Regions from separate parts of the Arthrobacter sp. SAFR-023 genome, predicted to be linked through region 2. Evidence: predicted binding sites of a transcription regulator. Region 2 holds the regulator's gene; each other region holds the start of a gene.

Region 1 (4,374 bases), on a different contig from region 2:
AGGGGGACTGTGAGCCTGTCGATGCAGCCGGCGAGCCCCAGCCGGTAAAAGTCCAGCGGCTGGCGATCGGTGATGACACCGCCGACTTCGACGACTTCCTCGAGAGTTGCTGATTGGTTCATGGCGCCCCCCGCTTCCTGGCGGTCCTTGTTGCATGCTTTCCCTGGAAAATCACTCCTCAGGGCTGATGCTTAAGGGTGGCGCGGGCAGATCAGGCTCGCCGCAGGTTTACCCCGGGATGCAATCAAGTTTCCGCGAGGTCTTGCGCGCAGCTACTAGGCCATCCATGGCTGCATCGCCTGCTGTGGATACGTGACGGCGTCGGCCGCGTCCAGGACCTCCAGGGCAGTCATGTGTGCCGCCGCGGCTACTTCGCGGATCGGCTTGCCGTGGGTTACGGCCGCCGCCACTGCGTGCTGCAGGGTTGCAGCCGCGGGGTCGTGCTCTACTATTGCGGATTCCAGCGTCGCCACGGCCTCTTCCACCGCGCGCATATCTTCGTCCATCGGTACCCTCCTGTTCCTGCCCCATTGCAGTGACGCCCGCGGCTCGGGATCCGGCGCTGTTGCCAGGACGCGGTTTCCAAGACGAAGGGTCATGTTCCTAAAACAATAAGACAGACAGGTCTGTCTCTACTAGTACCAAGGTACACTGATTCTCTGATGAGTGCTCCTGATGCAACCGGGGATGCCTTGCTTCCTCTAGGAGTGCGTACCGGCCATAGTGAACCAGTGGACCGGATCCTGGCCACCGCCTACGAACTTTTTTCCCACCGCGGTGTCCGCGACGTCGGGATCAATGAGCTGATTGAACGGTCCGGCGTCGCCAAGTCCACGTTTTACCGCCACTTCCCCTCCAAGGACGCGCTGGTCCTGGCTTTTCTCGCACTCCGTGACCAGGTTTGGACCGTGGACCTGATTGTCTCCGAGGCGAGGCGCAGGGGGACCACCCCCGAAGGGCGCCTGCTGGCCATCTTTGACGTCTTCGGTGACTGGTTCCAGCGTGACGATTTTGAGGCGTGCACCTTCATCAACGTCCTCCTGGAGATGGGCCCGGATCATCCGCTTGGCGAGGCCAGCATCGGTTACCTCGCCAGAATCCGCGGGCACATCCAGGCGCTCGCCGAGGAGGCGGGACTCGAACGCCCTGACGAATTCGCGCGCTCCTGGCACATCCTGATGAAGGGCTCCATCATCTCCGCAACGGAAGGCGACTTCCTCGCTTCCAAGCGGGCGCAGCAGATGGCAGGCTGGCTGATCGGGCACCACCGGAGCTGACACTGCCGGAGGCCGGCCGCCGCCAGGCCCTCTTCAGCGGCCGGTCCACATCAGTCGCGCCGCAGCAGGTTCCGCAGTGGGGCCGGGAGCCACCTCGACTTCGATCCTTCACCCGAGTCCCCGCTGCCTTGCGCGGGCCGGTCCGCCGCCCCAGCCGCGAAGTAGTCTGCGCCCGCCGGGAGGAAGCCGCCCGCCGGAAGACTGTCTCCGTCCGCCGTCAGGCTGTCGCCGCCCGCGGCCGGCGGAAGGCAGGCGTTCTCGCTCAGGTGGCACAGCAGCGCCTGCTCGGGGGACCCCGGATGCAGGGCCAGGTGCTGCAGCAGTCGGTGCCTGGCTTCCGATTCCACATCCGTGGTGGCGAGGATGTCCAGGATGAGTTCGATGACCTGGGCGCGCATCACCGTCTTGTCGATCGACCTCAGCGATTCGCTGCAGAACTCCTCCAACTCATTCGCTGCATCCTCGGGGTATCTCCCACGTTCGGAGGGGACGTTGAGCCGATTGGGCTCGCCAGGGGTGGCAGTGTTAGCGTCCATCAGGACCTCCGTGAATGGTCTCGTTTCCCGCCGTGAATTCTGCACTGGCTGATGTGGAGACCTCCGCCACCACTATGCCTGGTTCCTTAAGAGGCGTGGGCTCCGCAACCGCCTGGTTCCAGACGTTGAGTGCTGCGAAAGCAACCACCGGAATGCACAGCAGTAACAGCGTCTTCACCGGGGGCTCCTCCTTTGGCTGCCTGATCCCTTGCATGGTGCCAATGTGCGGCATGCCTCCTGTGAAAAGCTCGGTGCCCGCACCCCTCGATAGCAGGTTCCGTGCGGATTCTGGGGGGTCCGGGCGGCGAAAACGTGCGCATTGGCGCACGGCCTGGAGCTGCAGCCGGAAACTTCCCGGGTTTTCCCAAGGAAATCTCAGGATCGGTGCCAGATCGGTGTCCTGCTGGCGGGGCCGGAGGCTGCATGGGCAGCGGTTGGCACGCGCCCCTACTGCGCCTTAACAAGCGCTCCGCAGGAGCGTAGCTTTGTGGTGTTGGGACCCGTTCCGGTCCTCCGCATCCTGCATTGGGGCCGGAAGCTGACAGGAGGTAAGAGCGATGACCAACATATTCAGGCGGGGCGGCGTGGATATCCCGGAACCCTTCCGCCGTTTCCTGGAGGGGGATATGGACGCGTGGCTCCGGGTGGAGGAATACCGGGAAGCCGGTTCCTTGGTGGTAAAGGCCGAAGCACCGGGCATCGATCCTGACAATGACGTCGACATCACCCTCGCCGGCAGCCAGCTGCAGATCACAGTCCGCCGTGAAGAAAAATCGGAGCACAAGGACAAGGAAGGGTACCGCTCGGAATTCCGCTTCGGCACGTTTTCGCGAATGGTAAGCCTTCCCGGCCCGGTGAACCAGGAGGACATCCGCGCCTCGTACACCGACGGCGTTCTGGAAGTTCGAGTTCCGCTGTCCGAGGAGCCCGCTGCCGGAGCCAGGAAGGTCCGCGTCTCCAGGGGTGCGGGAACTGGCGGTACCGGAACCGGGGGTTCACGGGACATGGGGCAGGAACCCGAAGGCCAGAGTTTCGGTGGCCCCTAGGCTGGCTTAGCCCTGGTAGTGGGTCTTCGCCGGGCCCTGGCCCAGCGAGTCAACGATCGACGTCGCAACGCTGTGCAGCTTGATGTTGCGGGTGCTCGACGCTGCTTTGAGCAGCTCGAAGGCTTCCTCCTGGCTGCACCTGTTCTGCGCCATGATCACGCCGACGGCGACGTCGATTACCGTCCTGGTTTCCAGCGTGGCCTTGAGGTTGGCCGCGGCGTCGCTGTAATGGGCGAAGCGGACGGCCAGCCGGAGGGCCATTGAGGTCTGGCTGACGAAGTCCTGCGCCAGTTCAAGGACCCGGCCCTCGAAGCGGCCCTTTCGGTGCGAGTAAAGGTTCAAGGCGGCCCGGGTCTCGCCCTCGAGCACGAACGGGATGGCGAGGATGGAGCGGACGCCGTACCCCACGACCTTCTCGGCGTAGCTCTTCCAGCGGTCGTGGTTTTCCAGGTCCGTGATATGGATCGTGACCTGCTCGCGCGATGCCGTCATGCAGGGGCCGTCGCCGAAGTCGTACTGGATCTCGTCCATGGCCTGCGCCTCGGGGCTGCTGCTTGCTACGGTTGCTGCCTTGCGGTGCCGCAGCAGGGTCACGCCGCAGAGGACCTCGTCGCCCGGTTCGGAGAGGCTGCGTGCGGAGATCCGGGCAAGTTCATGGAGGAATTCGCCCACGTCGGAGCTGCTGAGCACAAGCTCGTTGAGGTGCTCCGTGATTGAGGTTTCAGGTTTTGCGGTGGACTCGCTGGCCACGATTTTTCGGTACCGTTTCGCTCAGGTCAAGACGAACCGGCGGGCGTGCAGTGCAGGGGACCCCGTGGCCGGGGCGGTAGCAGCAAGCAAGGTGCCGGATCGAACAACAATCCAACGGCCTTCTGCTAAACCGTACCGAGAAAATATACACCAGTTCTTCATGAGCCATGGCAGCGGTTACAGCCGCGGGCCCTAGGCTGGGGGAAGGTGCCGGGCGGCGATAGCCGCTGCGGCCATCGGAGCACGGCCGCCCGGACCAGGGCCGGCCAGCGAACAGGAGGAGGCCGCGGTGAGAATTGCCGTAACGGGAGGCAGCGGAAAACTTGGACGGAACGTGGTCCGCAGGCTTGTGGGGGACGGCCATTCGGTCCTCAACCTGGACCGGACGGGGAGCCGGAGTCCACAGTTCGCCGCCGTGGACCTGCGGAACTACGGGCAGGTCGTTGACGTCATCATGGGTTTGGACGACCGGCACCAGGGCTTCGACGCGATAGTCCATCTGGGCGCCATTCCGGCACCCGGCCTGGTGCCGGACGCCGCCACCTTCGAAAACAACATGCTGTCCACCTACAACGTGTTCCAGGCGGCCCGCAGGGCCGGGATCAAGAAAATCGTGTACGCCTCCAGTGAGACGGTGCTGGGACTGCCGTTCGACGTCGACCCTCCCTACATCCCCGTGGACGAGGAGTATCCGGCCCGGCCGGAAAGCACCTACTCGCTGGTGAAGCACCTGGAGGAGCAGATGGCCGTCCAGATGACGCGGTG
Region 2 (4,374 bases):
TCTCGTGCGGCCAGCCGAAGGCGGTGAGGATGCCGGTCTTCCAGTCCGTACCGCGCGGCACCACGGGCCACTGCGGAATGCCCAGCACCGACGGGCGGATCGCCTGCCAGACGTCGACGTACGGGTGGCCCACGATCAGCACGTTGCCGGCGGCGCCGGGTGACGCCATTACGGCGTCGGCAATCCTTGACTCCTTGGAATTGGGGACCAGATGGTCCACCAGGACGCCCAGCCTGCGGCCGGGGCCGGGGCGGAAGGAGGCAACGGCCGCCGTCAGGTCATCGATGCCGTGCAGGGGTTCGACGACGATGCCCTCCACCCGGAGGTCGTCGCCCCAGACTTTTTCCACGAGTTCGGCATCGTGCTTGCCTTCAACCCAGATCCGGCTGGCCTTGGCCACCTGCGCGCGCTGCCCTTCCACCCGCACCGAACCCGACGCCGTCCGCCCGGCTGTGCCCGATCCCGCGGGCTTCGCCTTGGGCGCGGGAGGCATCAGGCGGATTGGCTGGCCGTCCAGGAGAAAGCCGAAGCCAAGCTTGAAGGACCGGGATTTTCCCCGGCGGTCCTCGAGCGCCACCAGGTGCATGCCGCCGGACTTCTCCACCCGGATCACTGCGCCCACCCAGCCGGACTGGACGTCCTCGAGCACCATGCCGCGCTCCACCGGCACCTCGGGCAGGCTGTTCTTGGCAGGCACTGCGATCTCCTGCGGGCCCCAGGTCTGGTACTGCATTTGTTCACCGCTTTGCATTCGAAAGGAGCCGCTCCGGCCGCGGGCGTGCCGCCGGGGGAAAGGCGCCCGGAATTTCGCCCGGAGCGGTACCAATGCTAACAACGGGGCGACTCATATTAGACTTGTTAGCACTTGGGCATGTCGAGTGCTAACCACAGCGTTTGCAGGCGGGACTAACGCCCGGAGCGGTTACGGCCAAAAGGAGGTGGACGGTGAGCGAACCACGGAAGCTTGAGGTGCTGCGCGCCATCGTGGAGGACTATGTCCATTCCCGCGAACCGGTCGGCTCCAAGGCCCTCGTGGAACGGCACCATCTGGGCGTCTCCAGCGCCACCATCCGCAACGACATGGCGGCCCTGGAGGACGAGGGCCTCATCACTGCCCCCCACACCAGTGCGGGCAGGATTCCCACGGACAAGGGTTACCGCTTGTTCGTCGACCAGATCTCCGCGGTCAAGCCGCTCTCTCCGGCGGAGAAGCGCGCCATCCAGACCCTGCTTGAGGGGTCCGAGGACCTCGACGACGTCCTGGACCGGACGGCCCGGCTCCTGTCCCAGCTGACCAACCAGGTCGCCGTCGTGCAGTACCCGCACCTGAGCCGTGCCGTGGTCCGGCACATTGAATTCGTGCTGCTGGCGCCGCGGAAGGTGTTGATCGTGCTGATCGCCGACTCCGGCAAAGTTGACCAGCGCGTCGTCGACGCCGGACAGGACCTGTCAGACGACACCCTGGCCGCCCTGCGCACCCGGTTCCTGACCGGTGTGGCCGGAACGCCGGTGGCCATCCTGCCCCAGCACCTGGCCGCCGTCGTGGCCGGTTGCACGCCCGCCGAGCGCCCCGTAGCCATGGCTTTGGGCAAGGGACTGGAGGGCCTCTCCCACAACAGCCGGGAAGACCGCATGGTCCTGGCCGGAACGGCCAACCTGGCACGGTCCAACGTGGACTTCCCGCTCAGCATCGGACCTGTCCTTGAGGCCCTTGAGGAGCAGGTGGTCATGCTGCGGCTCCTAAGCGACATGGCGCAGGACCCGCGCGGCGTGGCCGTCAGCATCGGCCGGGAAAACCCCTACGACGGGCTGGCCGAGGCATCGGTGGTGGCCACGGGCTACGGCCCCGACGCCACCGCCAAGGTGGGCATACTGGGCCCTACCCGGATGGACTATCCCACCACCATGGCCGCCGTGCGCGCGGTGGCCCGCTATCTTTCGAGGATTCTGGGCCCGTGACCACACGCCCCGGACATCCCCTGACAACAGGCAGTACAACGAGGAAGAGATACGAACTTTGAGCAGCCACTACGACGTTCTTGGAGTCTCCGCGGAAGCCACCGGCGAGGAGATCAAAAAGGCCTACCGCAAGCTGGCCCGTTCGCTGCACCCGGACGTCAATCCCGGGGAAGACGCCGCGGAACGGTTCAAGGCCGTCACCCACGCCTACGAGGTGCTGTCCGATCCGCAGAAGCGCAGGGTCTACGACACCACCGGCAACGAGAACGGGACCGACAACGGCTTCGGCGGCGGCGGTTATGCCGGCCAGGGCTTCGCGTTCCAGGACATCTTCGACACCTTCTTCGGCGCCGGCGGCACCTCCGGCCCCGCGTCCCGCGTCCGCCGCGGCCAGGACGCGCTCATCAGCGTGCGGATCGACCTGCGCGACGCCGTGTTCGGCGTCAACAAGAAGCTCGAAGTGGACACGGCCGTCACCTGCCCCACCTGCGAAGGATCCTGCTGCCGGGAGGGCAGCCACCCGGAACGCTGCGACATCTGCGGCGGCAGTGGACAGGTGCAGCGGGCGGTCCGTTCCATCCTCGGCCAGGTCATGACCGCCGCCCCCTGTGGTTCGTGCGAGGGCTTCGGCACCGTCATCAAGGACCCCTGCAACGAATGCAGCGGCCAGGGCCGCATCCGCAGCCGCCGCTCCCTGACCATCAAGGTCCCGGCCGGTGTGGCCACCGGCACGCGGATCCAGCTCTCCGGCCAGGGCGAGGCCGGTCCGGCGGGCGGGCCGTCCGGTGACCTCTACGTGGAAATCCGCGTTAACAACGACCCCACGTATGTCCGCGAGGGCGACGATCTCCACGCGACCCTGAACATTCCCATGACCGCCGCTGCCCTCGGCACGGAAGTGAGCCTGGAAACCTTCGACGGCAAGCAGGAGATCGACGTCAAGGCGGGCACGCAGTCCGGTGAGATCATCACCCTCCGCGGCCTCGGCGTCACCCACCTGCGCGGCTACGGCCGTGGCGACCTCAAGGTCCACTTGCAGGTGGAGACGCCGTCCAAGCTCGACCCCGCCCAGGAGGACCTGCTCCGGCAGCTGGCCAAGCTCCGCGGCGAGCAGTTCTCCGAGGGCAAGCTCGCGGCCGGCGGCGGCGTCTTCGCCAAGCTGCGGGACCGCCTCGGTAACCTGTAGCGGTGAGCAACCCCGTATTCTTCACCCCGCCCGGCGCGCTGGACAACATTGTTCCCGGTTCGCTGTTCGTCCTGGACGGTGCCGAGGCCCGGCACGCGGTCACTGTGAAGCGCCTGGCTGTGGGGGAGCAGGTTGACATTGCCGACGGAGCCGGCAAACGCATCACCGGAACCGTGACGGAAGCTGCCCCAGCCGAGCTGACGGTCGAATGCGCCACCGTCAGTGCGGAACCGCGGCCGGACATCCGCCTCGTACTGGTGCAGGCCCTCGCCAAGGGTGACCGGGACGAACTGGCGATCGAAACCGCCACCGAGCTGGGCATCGACGCGGTAATTCCGTGGCAGTCCGAGCGCTCCATCGTCCGCTGGAAGGGTGACCGGGCGGCCAAGGCGCACGGCAAATGGCAATCCGCCGTCACGGCCGCCGCCAAGCAGGCGCGCCGCGCCTGGATCCCCGAGGTGAGGCCCGCCGTCGATACCCAGGCGCTGGCCAGGGAAGTGGCGGACGCCGGCCTTGCGGTGATTCTGCACGAAGACGCGGTGACGCCGCTGCGGCGGGTCCTGGGTAAGTGGTCGGATGAGCGCCGGGAGACGCCGGACCCCGGCGAGGTCCTCCTCATCGTTGGTCCAGAAGGGGGCATCAGCCCCCGTGAGGTCACCAGGCTGTGCAGCGCCGGGGCGGTCACGGCCCTATTGGGACCGCACGTCCTGCGGTCATCGACGGCGGGACCGGCCGGCGTCGTCGTGGCCAGCGACGTCCTGGGCCGCTGGTGAGTGCAGGCCGCTGGTAACTTCAGCCGGGGATCACTTCGCTGACGGGACAGCTAGCGAACCGTGAACCCCCGTGAGTCCACGTTAAGTTCGTCCTCGGGCTTACCCGGGCCGATCTGGGAGACGCGCACCTCATAGTTGCCGGGCCCAAGGTTCACTGTGATGCCGAAGACCCCGGACGCGGCGGGATCCGCTGCGGCCACGGCTTCCCCGGTCAGGTAGCTTTCCTTGTCGCCGTTGTCCTGGACTTTGAGGATGCGCCAGTGCAGTTTGCCGTTGGGGACAGTGCTTCGTCCTGAGATCTTGACCCGTCCGTCACCGACTTCGGTGCCCTGTTGCGGATCGATGATCCACACCGGCGCCACCATTCCGGCGCTGCGGGACGTCGGCGCACCCAGCTTCACGTGCTTGAACGCCAGGTAATCGGTGTGCCCGTCCACCAGGATCACCACCTCGATC
Region 3 (4,374 bases), on a different contig from region 2:
ACCGGTCAACGGTGAGCAGCAGCCCGCAGGAGATCATGGCGGCGAGCCCGGCCCAGCCCAGCACGACGCGCAGCGCCTTCCCCGGCTTCAGGTAGGGCAGCACCAGTGCCAGCAGCGATCCCAGCGCGAACTCCCACAACCGGGTGCGCGTATCGAAATAGGCGTAGGCCTGGTTGCCGGCCGTCTGATCGATGGAGTACAGCAGGGAAGCGATGAAGATGCCGCCGAAGGCAACCATCAGGACGGTCCGGTAGCTGACATCCCGGCGGGCCCGCAGCAGCCGCCACACCAGGGCGGAGCCAGCGAAGATGAGCGGCCAGAGAATGAAGACCTGGCCCTGGATGGACAGCGACCAGAAATGCTGGAGGGGGCTGGCTCCGGAGTGGTCCTGCGCGTAGTAGTCCACTGCTGTGTTGGCCAGCAGCCAGTTCTGCCCGTAGAGGAGCGATGCCCAGGCCTCGTCGAGGACGTCGGGCCAGCGGCTCTGGGGCAGGACCAGCCCGGTTCCGGCCAGCACACCCAGGATCACCACGACGGCGGCCGGGATCAGCCGCTTGAAGAGGTGCAGCCAGTGGCTCACGAGGCGCAGCGGCGTGCCCTTCTCCACCTTGCGGACGAAGGACATGGTCAGCAGGAATGCCGAGATGAGGAGGAAGATATCCACGCCGCCGGAAACCCGGCCAAGCCACACGTGGTACGTGACCACCATGAGCACCGCGAGGGCGCGAAGCCCCTGGACCTCGGGACGGTAGCCCGGTTTGGCCTTCAGCCGGGCAGCCCGTGGCTCTTGGGTGTGTTCCTTGGTTTTTGGCACAAATAACCCCTCAAACGGCAGCACAAAGTAACCACGTTACCGTTTCGTGATTTTTCAGACCAATCTAACGCGCTGGATGTGATCCCCGTCTCAACTGGGGAAACGCCACAGAAAACGCCAAGAAGGCCCGCCCAGCGGCTGCTGGACGGGCCTTCTTGTGAAGCCGCGAGGGCGGGCTGCAGCCTAGTGGCTGTGGCCTGCGTGCTCGTCTTCCTCGGCCGGCTTGTCAGCCACGAGGGTTTCGGTGGTGAGCACCAGCGCAGCGATGGAGGCTGCGTTGCGAAGAGCGGCACGGGTGACCTTGACGGGGTCAATGACGCCCGCCGCGATCAGGTCCTCGTACTCGCCGGACTTGGCGTTGAAGCCGTGGTTGTTGTCCTGCTCGGCAACCCGTGCGGTCACAACGTAGCCGTCGTGGCCGGCGTTCTGGGCGATCCAGCGCAGCGGCTGGACCAGGGCACGGCGGACGATGCCGACGGCGGCAGCCGCGTCACCTTCGAGTGCCGTGACGGCCGGGTCCTCGTCGAGCGCCTTCAGCGCGTGGATCAGGGCGGAACCGCCACCGGCCACGATGCCTTCTTCGAGGGCGGCGCGGGTGGAGGACACTGCATCTTCGATGCGGTGCTTCTTTTCCTTCAGCTCAACCTCGGTGGCTGCGCCGACCTTGATCACGCCGATGCCGCCGGCCAGCTTGGCCAGGCGTTCCTGCAGCTTTTCCCGGTCCCAGTCGGAATCGGTGCGGGTCAGCTCGGCGCGCAGCTGCGCAACGCGTGCTGCAACGTCCTCGGCCGAACCTGCGCCGTCGACGATGGTGGTGTTGTCCTTGGTCACCGTGATGCGGCGGGCGGTACCCAGCACCTCGAGGCCAACGGAGTCCAGGCTCAGGCCCAGTTCCGGGGACACAACCTGGGCGCCTGTCAGCGTCGCGATGTCCTGCAGCATGGCCTTGCGGCGGTCACCGAAGCCCGGAGCCTTGACGGCAACCACGTTCAGGGTGCCGCGGATGCGGTTGACGATCAGCGTGGACAGGGCCTCGCCGTCGACGTCCTCGGCGATGATGAACAGCGGCTTGGAGCTCTGCAGCGCCTTCTCCAGCAGCGGCAGGAATTCCTGCACCGAGGAGATCTTGCCCTGGTTGATCAGGATAAGGGCGTCCTCGAGGACGGCTTCCTGGCGCTCGGTGTCGGTGATGAAGTACGGGGACAGGTAGCCCTTGTCGAACTGCATGCCCTCGGTCAGCGCCAGCTCGGTCTGCGTGGTGGAGGATTCCTCGATGGTGATCACACCATCCTTGCCGACCTTGCCGAATGCCTCGGCGAGCAGCTCTCCAACCTCGTCGCTCTGCGCGGAAATGGCGGCAACGTTGGCCACCTGGGTGCCCTCGACGGGACGAGCGTTCTCCAGCAGGCGCGCTGCGATGGCCTCGACAGAGACCTCGATGCCGCGCTTGATCTGGCCAGGAGCGGCGCCGGCGGCAACATTGCGCAGGCCTTCCTTGACCAGTGCCTGGGCGAGCACGGTTGCGGTGGTGGTGCCGTCACCGGCGACGTCATTCGTCTTGGTGGCGACTTCCTTGGCCAGCTGGGCGCCAAGGTTCTCGTACGGGTCGTCCAGTTCGACTTCCCGGGCGATGGTCACGCCATCGTTGGTGATGGTGGGGGCGCCCCACTTCTTGTCCAGCACGACGTTGCGGCCGCGGGGACCAAGCGTCACCTTAACCGTGTTGGCGAGCTTGTCGATGCCGGCTTCAAGCGACCGGCGGGCAGCGTCGTTAAACGCAAGCTGCTTTGCCATGGTTTGTCCTTTCAAGACAGAACCCCGCGCAGCCGCCCGGTCAGACAGAATCAGACTCGGGCAGCGGCACGGGGATCCAAAGAGTTACTTAACGACGATCGCCAGAACGTCGCGGGCGGAGAGCACGAGGTACTCGGTGCCGCCGGTCTTGACTTCGGTTCCGCCGTACTTGGAGTAGATGACGACGTCGCCAACGGCTACGTCGACCGGTACGCGGTTGCCGTCTTCGAAGCGGCCGGGGCCTACTGCAACAACTTCGCCTTCCTGCGGCTTCTCCTGGGCGGAGTCCGGAATGACCAGGCCGGAAGCCGTGGTCTGCTCGGCTTCGAGCGGGCGGACAACAATACGATCCTCAAGAGGCTTAATAGAGACCGACACTCGGACCTCTCCTTTTCGTCAAAATTCATGGACAGTAAAAACTGTTGCGCCGTGGCGGCAGACCGTCGTCGCGGTGCCGGCAGCAGCCAGGCTGGCAGCTCTTCGTGTGTTAGCACCCTCCTAGGGAGAGTGCTAATGATGACTCTATGTAAGGGGTTAGCACTCGGTCAAGGTGAGTGCCAGAATTTCATCCGCCGTAACCCGCACGGACCCGATTTCGGCGGGCGGTTCAGCGCCCGGCGAGGTCGTCGAACCCCAGGTCCGGGCCGCCGTCGGCCTCTTCGTCCCCCGCTTTCCGCTGTTCGCGGACAAGCACGACGGCGGCCGCCGCCGCGGTCACGACCGACACGATGAGCGCCACGATGCCGCCAACGCGCGCCCCCAGGTACAGGTCCCGGATCTGCCGGGCTTCCTCGGTGGCGTCGCTGATGTTCTTGCCGCCCACCGAGTAGACGGTGGCATTGAAGGAATCCAGCAGGAAGATGATCACCAGCAGGACAAGACAGACGACGGCGGCAACGGCTCCAGCGATCAGCACCGGACGTGCGTACCGGACCAGGCGGCTATGCTGTGCCGGACCGGGGCCGGTGCTTTCGGGCTGACCTGAATCGGACTGACCTGGGGTTGGCGTTGCGCTGGATTCCATTCAGACCACCCTATCGGGAAGAGCAGGCCGATCGGGAAGAGCACGGGCGGCCGCTCCACTAGGCTTGATCCCATGTCTGAAGCACCGCAGGACCAGATCGCCCCACTCCTAACCGAAGAAGGATGGGAGCTGCTGGCCTCGCTCGGACCCTACCGGGAAGACGACTCCTTCAGCCTCAACTCAAGCCTCCGCAAGGCCGGCCACTCCCCCGAACTCGTGTCCGCCGTCCTGACACAGTCACGGCTCCGGACCAGGGCCGAGGCCAAGTTCGGTGAGTTTGCCCAGCAGATGCTCTTCACCCAGGCCGGCCTGGAGCAGGCGACCCGGCTCAACGTCGCTGCCAGGCACGCCCAGCGCTTTGCCCAGGCTGGCGTCAGCCATGTCGCGGACCTCGGCTGCGGCCTCGGCGCGGACGCCATGGCCCTGGCATCTCTGGACATCGCCGTGACCGCCGTGGAGGTCGACGAGACCACCGCCGCCTGCGCCACGATCAACCTCATTCCCTTTCCCCACGCCACGGTGGTCCATTCGGACGCAACGTCCGTGGAGCTGGAGGACGGGGCCGGCGTCTGGCTGGACCCCGCCCGGCGCACCACCACCACGTCCGGCACCAAGCGGATCTGGGACCCCGAGGCGTTCTCTCCGCCGCTGTCCTTCGTGGAGTCGCTGGCCGCCGCGGGGCGCGCCGTCGGCGTCAAGATGGGCCCCGGCATGCCGCACGAGTCGGTGCCGGCGGACTGCG

Evidence for each region. Region 2 encodes HrcA, which represses chaperone genes, less so after heat shock. Its sites were predicted from a motif close to TTNGCACTCGNNNNNNNCGAGTGCNAA; they were not measured.
Region 1: a site for HrcA is predicted at 2,248-2,274, ahead of ACTHQX_RS17150 (Hsp20/alpha crystallin family protein). Genes of this name have one in related genera too.
Region 3: a site for HrcA is predicted at 3,143-3,169, ahead of groES (co-chaperone GroES). Genes of this name have one in related genera too.

What each region holds. Positions count from the first base shown of each region.
Region 1 covers NZ_JBQCMF010000016.1:83,967-88,340, forward strand. The annotation lists gene ACTHQX_RS17130 (sensor histidine kinase) at 1-122, opposite strand, end outside; gene ACTHQX_RS17135 (hypothetical protein) at 276-506, opposite strand; gene ACTHQX_RS17140 (TetR/AcrR family transcriptional regulator) at 663-1,277, shown strand; gene ACTHQX_RS17145 (hypothetical protein) at 1,328-1,813, opposite strand; gene ACTHQX_RS17150 (Hsp20/alpha crystallin family protein) at 2,371-2,859, shown strand; gene ACTHQX_RS17155 (GAF and ANTAR domain-containing protein) at 2,866-3,609, opposite strand; gene ACTHQX_RS17160 (NAD-dependent epimerase/dehydratase family protein) at 3,899-4,374, shown strand, end outside.
Region 2 covers NZ_JBQCMF010000003.1:31,654-36,027, reverse strand. The annotation lists gene ACTHQX_RS04360 (DUF3097 domain-containing protein) at 1-733, opposite strand, end outside; gene hrcA (heat-inducible transcriptional repressor HrcA) at 946-1,959, shown strand; gene dnaJ (molecular chaperone DnaJ) at 2,018-3,145, shown strand; gene ACTHQX_RS04345 (16S rRNA (uracil(1498)-N(3))-methyltransferase) at 3,148-3,918, shown strand; gene ACTHQX_RS04340 (GerMN domain-containing protein) at 3,969-4,374, opposite strand, start outside.
Region 3 covers NZ_JBQCMF010000001.1:450,887-455,260, forward strand. The annotation lists gene ACTHQX_RS02100 (acyltransferase family protein) at 1-814, opposite strand, end outside; gene groL (chaperonin GroEL) at 998-2,608, opposite strand; gene groES (co-chaperone GroES) at 2,693-2,986, opposite strand; gene ACTHQX_RS02115 (hypothetical protein) at 3,216-3,524, opposite strand; gene ACTHQX_RS02120 (THUMP-like domain-containing protein) at 3,705-4,374, shown strand, end outside.